2 regions of the Bradyrhizobium sp. UFLA05-153 genome follow, and region 2 is predicted to be linked to the other one. Evidence: predicted binding sites of a transcription regulator. Region 2 holds the regulator's gene; the other holds the start of a gene.

Region 1 (3,415 bases), on a different contig from region 2:
GGGCGCCAACTCCCGTATGCGTGAAGTCGGTAAAGACCCCATCGACGCCGAGACGGAAGAATTTGAGATATTCAAGGCTTGGATCGCCGTGATAGTCGCCAGCCAGGTACTTCTTCTCGTTTCGGAAAGTGAAGACGTGCACAAACAGGCCGATCTTGTGCGCGTCGGCAACGAGGCTGGTCGCTTCCTGCGTCGAAGCGTCCGGCGTCGATCCCTTGTAGGGAGAGCCATCGGCGTTGCTGTCCTTCCACGGCGAAATCTTGAGCGGAACGATATAGGGCTTCCACGGACCAATGCCGTCGGCATAGGTCTTGATCTCCGCAAGGCCCTCGGAGGTTAGCATCGCATCGTACAAGCGCGCGTCACCCGAAAGCGTCCAGTCGAACGGACGCGAATTGGTGATGTTGTCATTGAGGACCTTGCCGTTCCTGAAGTCGACACCGTTGCCATCGATGAGCTGGACCTGCCGCGTCTCAAGGCCATGGCTGCGCATGTATTTCAGGCTGCCAGGCTCGAAGCTCTGAACAAGGATCGGGGCATCCCTCGCGTTGAGGCCGTTGTCCTTGATGATCTTGATCAGGGCATCCTCGAGCGGGTGGCTGCCGGGCGCGCCACAGCCATTGGCGATCGCCTGGGCATTGTTCCAGGTCGGATTCTTGGTCTCCGGATAGACCGCGATGGGACGCCCCGTCTCCTTGCTCTTGGCCTTGGCAATGTCGATGATGTCCTGGAAACTGATGATCGGGAACTTGCCGTTGAAGACCTTCGGCCTTTCGTTGGCCGCATCATAGGTGGTGCCGGCGATCCAGTTCTTCAGCTCGGCCATGGTGAAGTCGGTGATCGACCAATCGTTGGTATGGTCTTCGCCGTCCACGATCAGCGATTTCAGCACCGATTTGGGGTCGGCCGGATCGGTGAGATCAGTGAGGTATTCACCAGGCCCGCTGGCGGGAGATTGGGCCCATTTCACTTTGACGAGGACACCGGGTACCGTGCGCTTGCGGGCGGCAACCGCCGGATTGGTCTTCGCCACCTCGGCAACGTTGGTATTGTCGTTCAGCCAAGGGTTGTGACGTGCGACCAGGACACAATCCTTGGTCAGGTGCAGGTCCTCTTCGAGCGCGTCGGTTCCGAGGGCTGCGGCGAGATCATACGATGCCTCGGTCTCTTCAGGCACCAGCCCCGGCAGGCCGCGATGCCCGAGGATCAGTGGCGGCTTTCCGTCGAGGGTCGAAAAGGGCTTGGCGCCGGCGGGCGCCGGGCTTGTCTGCGCGAAGGCCGTCGATGCCGGGAGCAATGCCAAAGCCGCCACGCCGAACAGCATCGCTCCAACACCCGACTTCCGTTGTGACCGACTGTCCTTCATGGCCAAGCCTCCGTTTCTTGCGTCGCATCGCTTCGAATGCGACAGGGGCCGAGCTGAATAGCTCGGCCCCTCGTCTTGTCCCAATTCTTTGACGGACGGATGACGAAGGCGGCGCCGCATTGGCGCCGCCCTCTCCGCCGATCAGAAGAAGCCGAGCTTCTTCGGGCTGTAGCTGACCAGGAGGTTCTTGGTCTGCTGATAGTGATCGAGCATCATCTTGTGGGTCTCGCGGCCGACACCCGACTGCTTGTAGCCGCCGAACGCCGCGTGTGCGGGATAGGCGTGGTAGCAGTTGGTCCAGACCCGGCCGGCCTGGATGGCGCGGCCGAAGCGGTAGCAGCGATTGGCATCGCGGCTCCAGACACCGGCCCCTAAACCGTAGAGCGTGTCGTTGGCGATCGCGAGCGCCTCGTCGTCGGTCTTGAAGGTCGTCACCGACACGACCGGCCCAAAGATCTCCTCCTGGAAGATCCGCATCCTGTTGTGGCCCTGGAACACGGTCGGCTGGACGTAATAGCCGCCCGAGAGATCGCCGCCGAGGCTCGCGCGACCACCGCCGGCGAGGACCTTCGCCCCTTCCTTCTTGCCGATGTCGATATAGGAAAGAATTTTCTCCAGCTGCTCGCCCGAGGCCTGGGCGCCGATCATGGTGTCGGCAGCACGCGGATCGCCCTGCTTGATGGCCGCGACGCGCTTCAGCGCTCGTTCCATGAAGCGGTCATAGATGTCCGCATGGACCAGCGCACGGCTCGGACAGGTGCAGACTTCGCCCTGGTTGAGCGCGAACATCACGAAGCCCTCGATCGCCTTGTCGAAGAAGTCGTCGTCTTCGGCGGTGACGTCCTTGAAGAAGATGTTGGGCGATTTGCCGCCGAGCTCGAGCGTGACGGGAATGAGGTTCTGGGCGGCATATTGCATAATCAGCCGGCCTGTCGTGGTCTCGCCGGTGAAGGCGATCTTAGCGATGCGCGGGCTGGACGCGAGCGGCTTGCCGGCCTCGAGGCCAAAGCCGTTGACGATGTTGAGCACGCCGGGCGGCAAGAGGTCGCCGACAATCTCGGCCCAGACCATGATCGAGGCCGGCGTCTGCTCAGCGGGCTTGAGTACCACGCAATTGCCGGCGGCGAGCGCAGGCGCGAGCTTCCAGCACGCCATCAGCAGCGGGAAGTTCCAGGGGATGATCTGGCCGACCACGCCGAGCGGCTCATGGAAATGATAGGCGATCGTGTCGTGATCGATCTCGCCGATCGAGCCCTCCTGTGCGCGCACGACGCCGGCGAAATAGCGGAAGTGATCGATCGCGAGCGGCAAGTCGGCGGCGCGGGTCTCGCGGATCGGCTTGCCGTTGTCCCAGGTCTCGGCGATCGCGAGCCGCTCGAGGTTTTCTTCCATGCGGTCGGCGATCCGGTTCAGGATTGCGGCGCGCTCGGCAACGCTGGTGCTGCCCCAAGCGGCCTTGGCGGCATGCGCCGCGTCGAGCGCGGCCTCGACGTCCTGGTGATCGGAGCGCGCGATCTTGCAGACGACCTGACCGTTCACGGGCGAGGCGTTGTCAAAATATTTGCCGGAGATCGGCGCGACGAATTTGCCGCCGATGAAATTGTCATACTTCGCGGCGAACGGCACTTGTGCGACGTTGAGGAATTCAACCTTGTTCATGTTCACTCCCGATGTTGCTGTTTGCGTGATCGTCGTGTGTTCACGACTTGCGCAGACGATGAAGCGGGAGTCGTTTTCTGTCAGCCCGGATGAAAGCGATGACGGAAGCGACCTGTCGCAGTTCTGCGACAGGTGAAGCAGCCCTCACGCATTCAGACATCATCCTGAGAAGCGCGCTCTTGAGCCACATCGTCATTGCGAGCGCAGCGAAGCACTCCAGTGTCTCTCCGCGGAAAGATTCTGGATTGCTTCGCTGCGCTCGCAATGACGATTGAGGAAACGAGCAAACGCTCAGTGCTTCAGCTCGAAGCGCTTGAGCTTTCGGTGGAGCGTGGCGCGGCTGACGCCGAGCGCCTTGGCGGCGGCGGAAACATTGCCGCCCGCGCGCAA
Region 2 (3,415 bases):
GCCGGTCACCATCAACAATTTCGTGCAGAGCCCCTACGCCTACTGGAAGCAGCTGGCCTGGAGCGGGGCGCTGCTGATCACCCTGACCGTGCTTGCCCTGAACATTGGCGCGCGCATTCTTGGCGCCGAGAGGACTGCAAAATGAGCGATCTGTCCGTTTCCGTAAGTTCCACCGGACGTCAGGCGTCGCCGACGCTGCCTGAGGCTCCGGCCAAGGTGACGGTGCGCAACCTCAATTTCTATTACGGCGAGCACCACGCGCTGAAGAACATCAACCTGACGCTCGGCACCAACCGCGTTACGGCGTTCATCGGTCCGTCGGGCTGCGGCAAGTCGACCCTGCTGCGCATCTTCAACCGGATGTACGATCTCTATCCGGGCCAGCGCGCCACCGGTCAGCTCATGCTCGACCAGACCAACATCCTCGACACCAAGCTCGACCTCAATCTGCTGCGCGCTCGCGTCGGCATGGTGTTCCAGAAGCCGACGCCGTTCCCGATGACGATCTACGAGAACATCGCCTTCGGCATCCGCCTCTATGAGAAGATCTCCAAGTCCGAGATGGACGACCGGGTCGAGAAGGCGCTGCGCGGCGGCGCGCTGTGGAACGAGGTCAAGGACAAGCTCAACGCCTCCGGCCTGTCGCTCTCCGGCGGCCAGCAGCAGCGTCTCTGTATCGCCCGCACCGTTGCGGTGCGTCCTGAGGTGATCCTGTTCGACGAGCCCTGCTCGGCGCTCGATCCGATCTCGACCGCCAAGGTCGAGGAGCTTATCCAGGAGCTCGCAGAGAACTACACGATCGCGATCGTCACCCACAACATGCAGCAGGCGGCGCGCGTCTCCGACAAGACCGCCTTCATGTATCTTGGCGAGTTGATCGAGTTCGACGAGACCAGCAAGATCTTCACGTCGCCCAGCGACCGGCGCACCCAGGACTACATCACCGGCCGCTTCGGCTGAGGAGACAGGAAATGGCTTCTGAACATACCGCAAAGGCCTTCGACACCGACCTCCAGGAGCTCACGCGACTCGTTGCGGAGATGGGCGGCCTTGCCGAGCGCATGATCGTCGATTCCGTCGATGCGCTGATCCGCCGTGACGTCGCGCTCGGCCAGCGCGTGGTGGCGACCGACGCCGAGATCGACGCGCTCCAGAAGAAGATCGAGGAGCGCGCCGTGCTCACGATCGCACGCCGGCAGCCGATGGCGGTCGACCTGCGCGAGATCGTCGGCGCCATGCGCGTTGCGACCGATCTGGAGCGGATCGGCGACCTCGCCAAGAACATGGGCAAGCGCGTCGCCGCGCTGGAGACTGATTTCCATCCGCTGAAGCTGTTCCGCGGCCTGGAACACATGACCGACCTCGTGCAGCAGCAGGTCAAGTCGGTGCTGGACGCCTATGCCGCGCATGACCTGCCGGCTGCGATGATGGTGTGGAAGGGCGACGAGGAGGTCGACGCGATCTGCACCTCGCTGTTCCGCGAGCTCCTCACCTACATGATGGAGGATCCGCGCAACATCTCGTTCTGCATCCATTTGATGTTCTGCGCCAAGAACATCGAGCGGATCGGCGACCATGCGACCAACATCGCCGAGACCGTCTTCTACATGATCGAAGGTCAGGCCATCGCGGACAAGCGGCCGAAGGGCGATATGACGACCTTCGCCACGACCGTGCCGAACACTTAAGGAGCGACGACGCTATGGGCGCACGCATTCTGGTTGTTGAGGACGAGGAAGCGCTGACCGAGTTGTTGCGCTACAACCTCGAAGGCGACGGCTACGATGTCGAGACGGTGATGCGCGGCGACGACGCCGACACCCGCCTCAAGGAGCACATTCCCGACCTGATCGTGCTCGACTGGATGCTGCCGGGACTGTCCGGCATCGAGCTGTGCCGCAGGCTTCGCGCCAGGCCCGAGACCAAGCAGCTGCCGATCATCATGCTCACCGCGCGCGGTGAGGAGAGCGAGCGGGTGCGCGGGCTTGCGACCGGCGCCGACGACTACATCGTCAAGCCGTTCTCGGTGCCCGAATTGCTCGCGCGCGTGAAAGGCCTGCTCCGGCGTGCAAGCCCCGAGCGGCTCGCGACCATACTCGCCTTTGGCGACATCGAGCTCGACCGCGAGAAGCGCCGCGTGGCGCGCTCCGGTCGGCCGATCGACCTCGGCCCGACCGAATATCGCCTCCTGGAGTTCTTCCTGGAGCATCCCGGCCGGGTGTTCTCGCGCGAGCAGCTGCTCGACAGCGTCTGGGGCCGCGACATCTATATCGACGAGCGCACCGTCGACGTCCACATCGGCCGCCTGCGCAAGCTGCTCAATCTCGGTCGCGAGCAGGACCCGATCCGCACCGTCCGTGGCGCCGGCTACGCGCTGGATGATCGTTTCGCGAAGGCGGAGCAGACGTAAAAAAGCGCGCCGGATGGCGTGCTGACGTTTCTCGATCAAGCGTCCCGGCCTTGCACCGGGACGTTGTCGTTTGTGGCTGAACTCAGCGCGTGCCGGGCTTGGCCGGTGCGCGGCGGCGGTCGGCGGCCGGCTGGTAGGCGACGCGCGAGTGCTGTGCGCAGTAGGGCAGGCCCGAGAGCGACTTGCCGCCGCAGAAGAAGAAATCCGGGCTCGAGGGATCGCCGACCGGCCAGTGGCAGGTCGCCTCGTTGAGCTCGAGCAGCGACAGGCGCTGGCTCATCGGAACGACATTGTCATAGGTGATCGGATCGGGCTCGACCTCGACCTCGAAGGCCTGGGCGAGGGCGGTGTTGCCGCGCGAGATCGGGCGGCTCACCCGCATCATGTGCTGCGCCGGGCGCGCCTTGCGCGGCCGGGGAGCCGCCGAGGACGGGCTCTTGGCGCGGCCGGACAGGCCCAGCCGGTGCACCTTGCCGATTACGGCGTTGCGGGTCACATTCCCGAGTTCGGCAGCGATCTGGCTGGCCGAAAGCCCGGCTTCCCAGAGCTTTTTCAATTGCTCGACGCGATCGTCGGACCAGGTCAAAACCGTCATTGCACCCTTCCCCTCGCCGCGCGCCTGCCAATCCCTTGGGGCCGCGTGGCGATGTCTAAGCCTCGAAAAACCCGTGCCGCCAGAATCCCTTAAGGCTCGCCGGGCGCGAAAACGCACCTGAACGCTACGCCGGTACATGAGGACTAAGAGGATCAGAACTGCTGCACGAGATGTCGTATCTGACAGGGGAAACGCTACAATATGGCGTGACTCCCGCGCAAGAGTCTGCGGCTCCGCGTCCACATGTTCCGTCGCTAAAAGAACTCAAAAATGCCACCGCAAGACTACGGCCGCACGCCTTGCAGGGCCTTCTGGCGGCATTGACAGCGGTTTTTCCAAGCATAAAATGGTGACACGTGCCGCCCTTAAAAGGCGGCACGTTTCGTTTTCCGGGCAGGTCAACGATGCGC

What was found. The regulator PhoB, encoded in region 2, activates phosphate uptake and scavenging genes when phosphate is short. The targets are predictions, from matches to a motif close to TGTCATNNANCTGTCAT.
Region 1: a site for PhoB is predicted at 1,455-1,471, ahead of Q2941_RS46640 (glycerophosphodiester phosphodiesterase family protein). Genes of this name have one in related genera too.

What each region holds. Positions count from the first base shown of each region.
Region 1 covers NZ_JBBIAM010000168.1:895-4,309, reverse strand. Annotated here, with positions in the region: gene Q2941_RS46640 (glycerophosphodiester phosphodiesterase family protein) at 1-1,366, opposite strand, end outside; gene adh (aldehyde dehydrogenase) at 1,508-3,025, opposite strand; gene Q2941_RS46630 (helix-turn-helix domain-containing protein) at 3,317-3,415, opposite strand, start outside.
Region 2 covers NZ_JBBIAM010000072.1:26,569-29,983, reverse strand. Annotated here, with positions in the region: gene pstA (phosphate ABC transporter permease PstA) at 1-145, shown strand, start outside; gene pstB (phosphate ABC transporter ATP-binding protein PstB) at 142-960, shown strand; gene phoU (phosphate signaling complex protein PhoU) at 972-1,688, shown strand; gene phoB (phosphate regulon transcriptional regulator PhoB) at 1,703-2,410, shown strand; gene Q2941_RS32645 (GcrA family cell cycle regulator) at 2,493-3,005, opposite strand.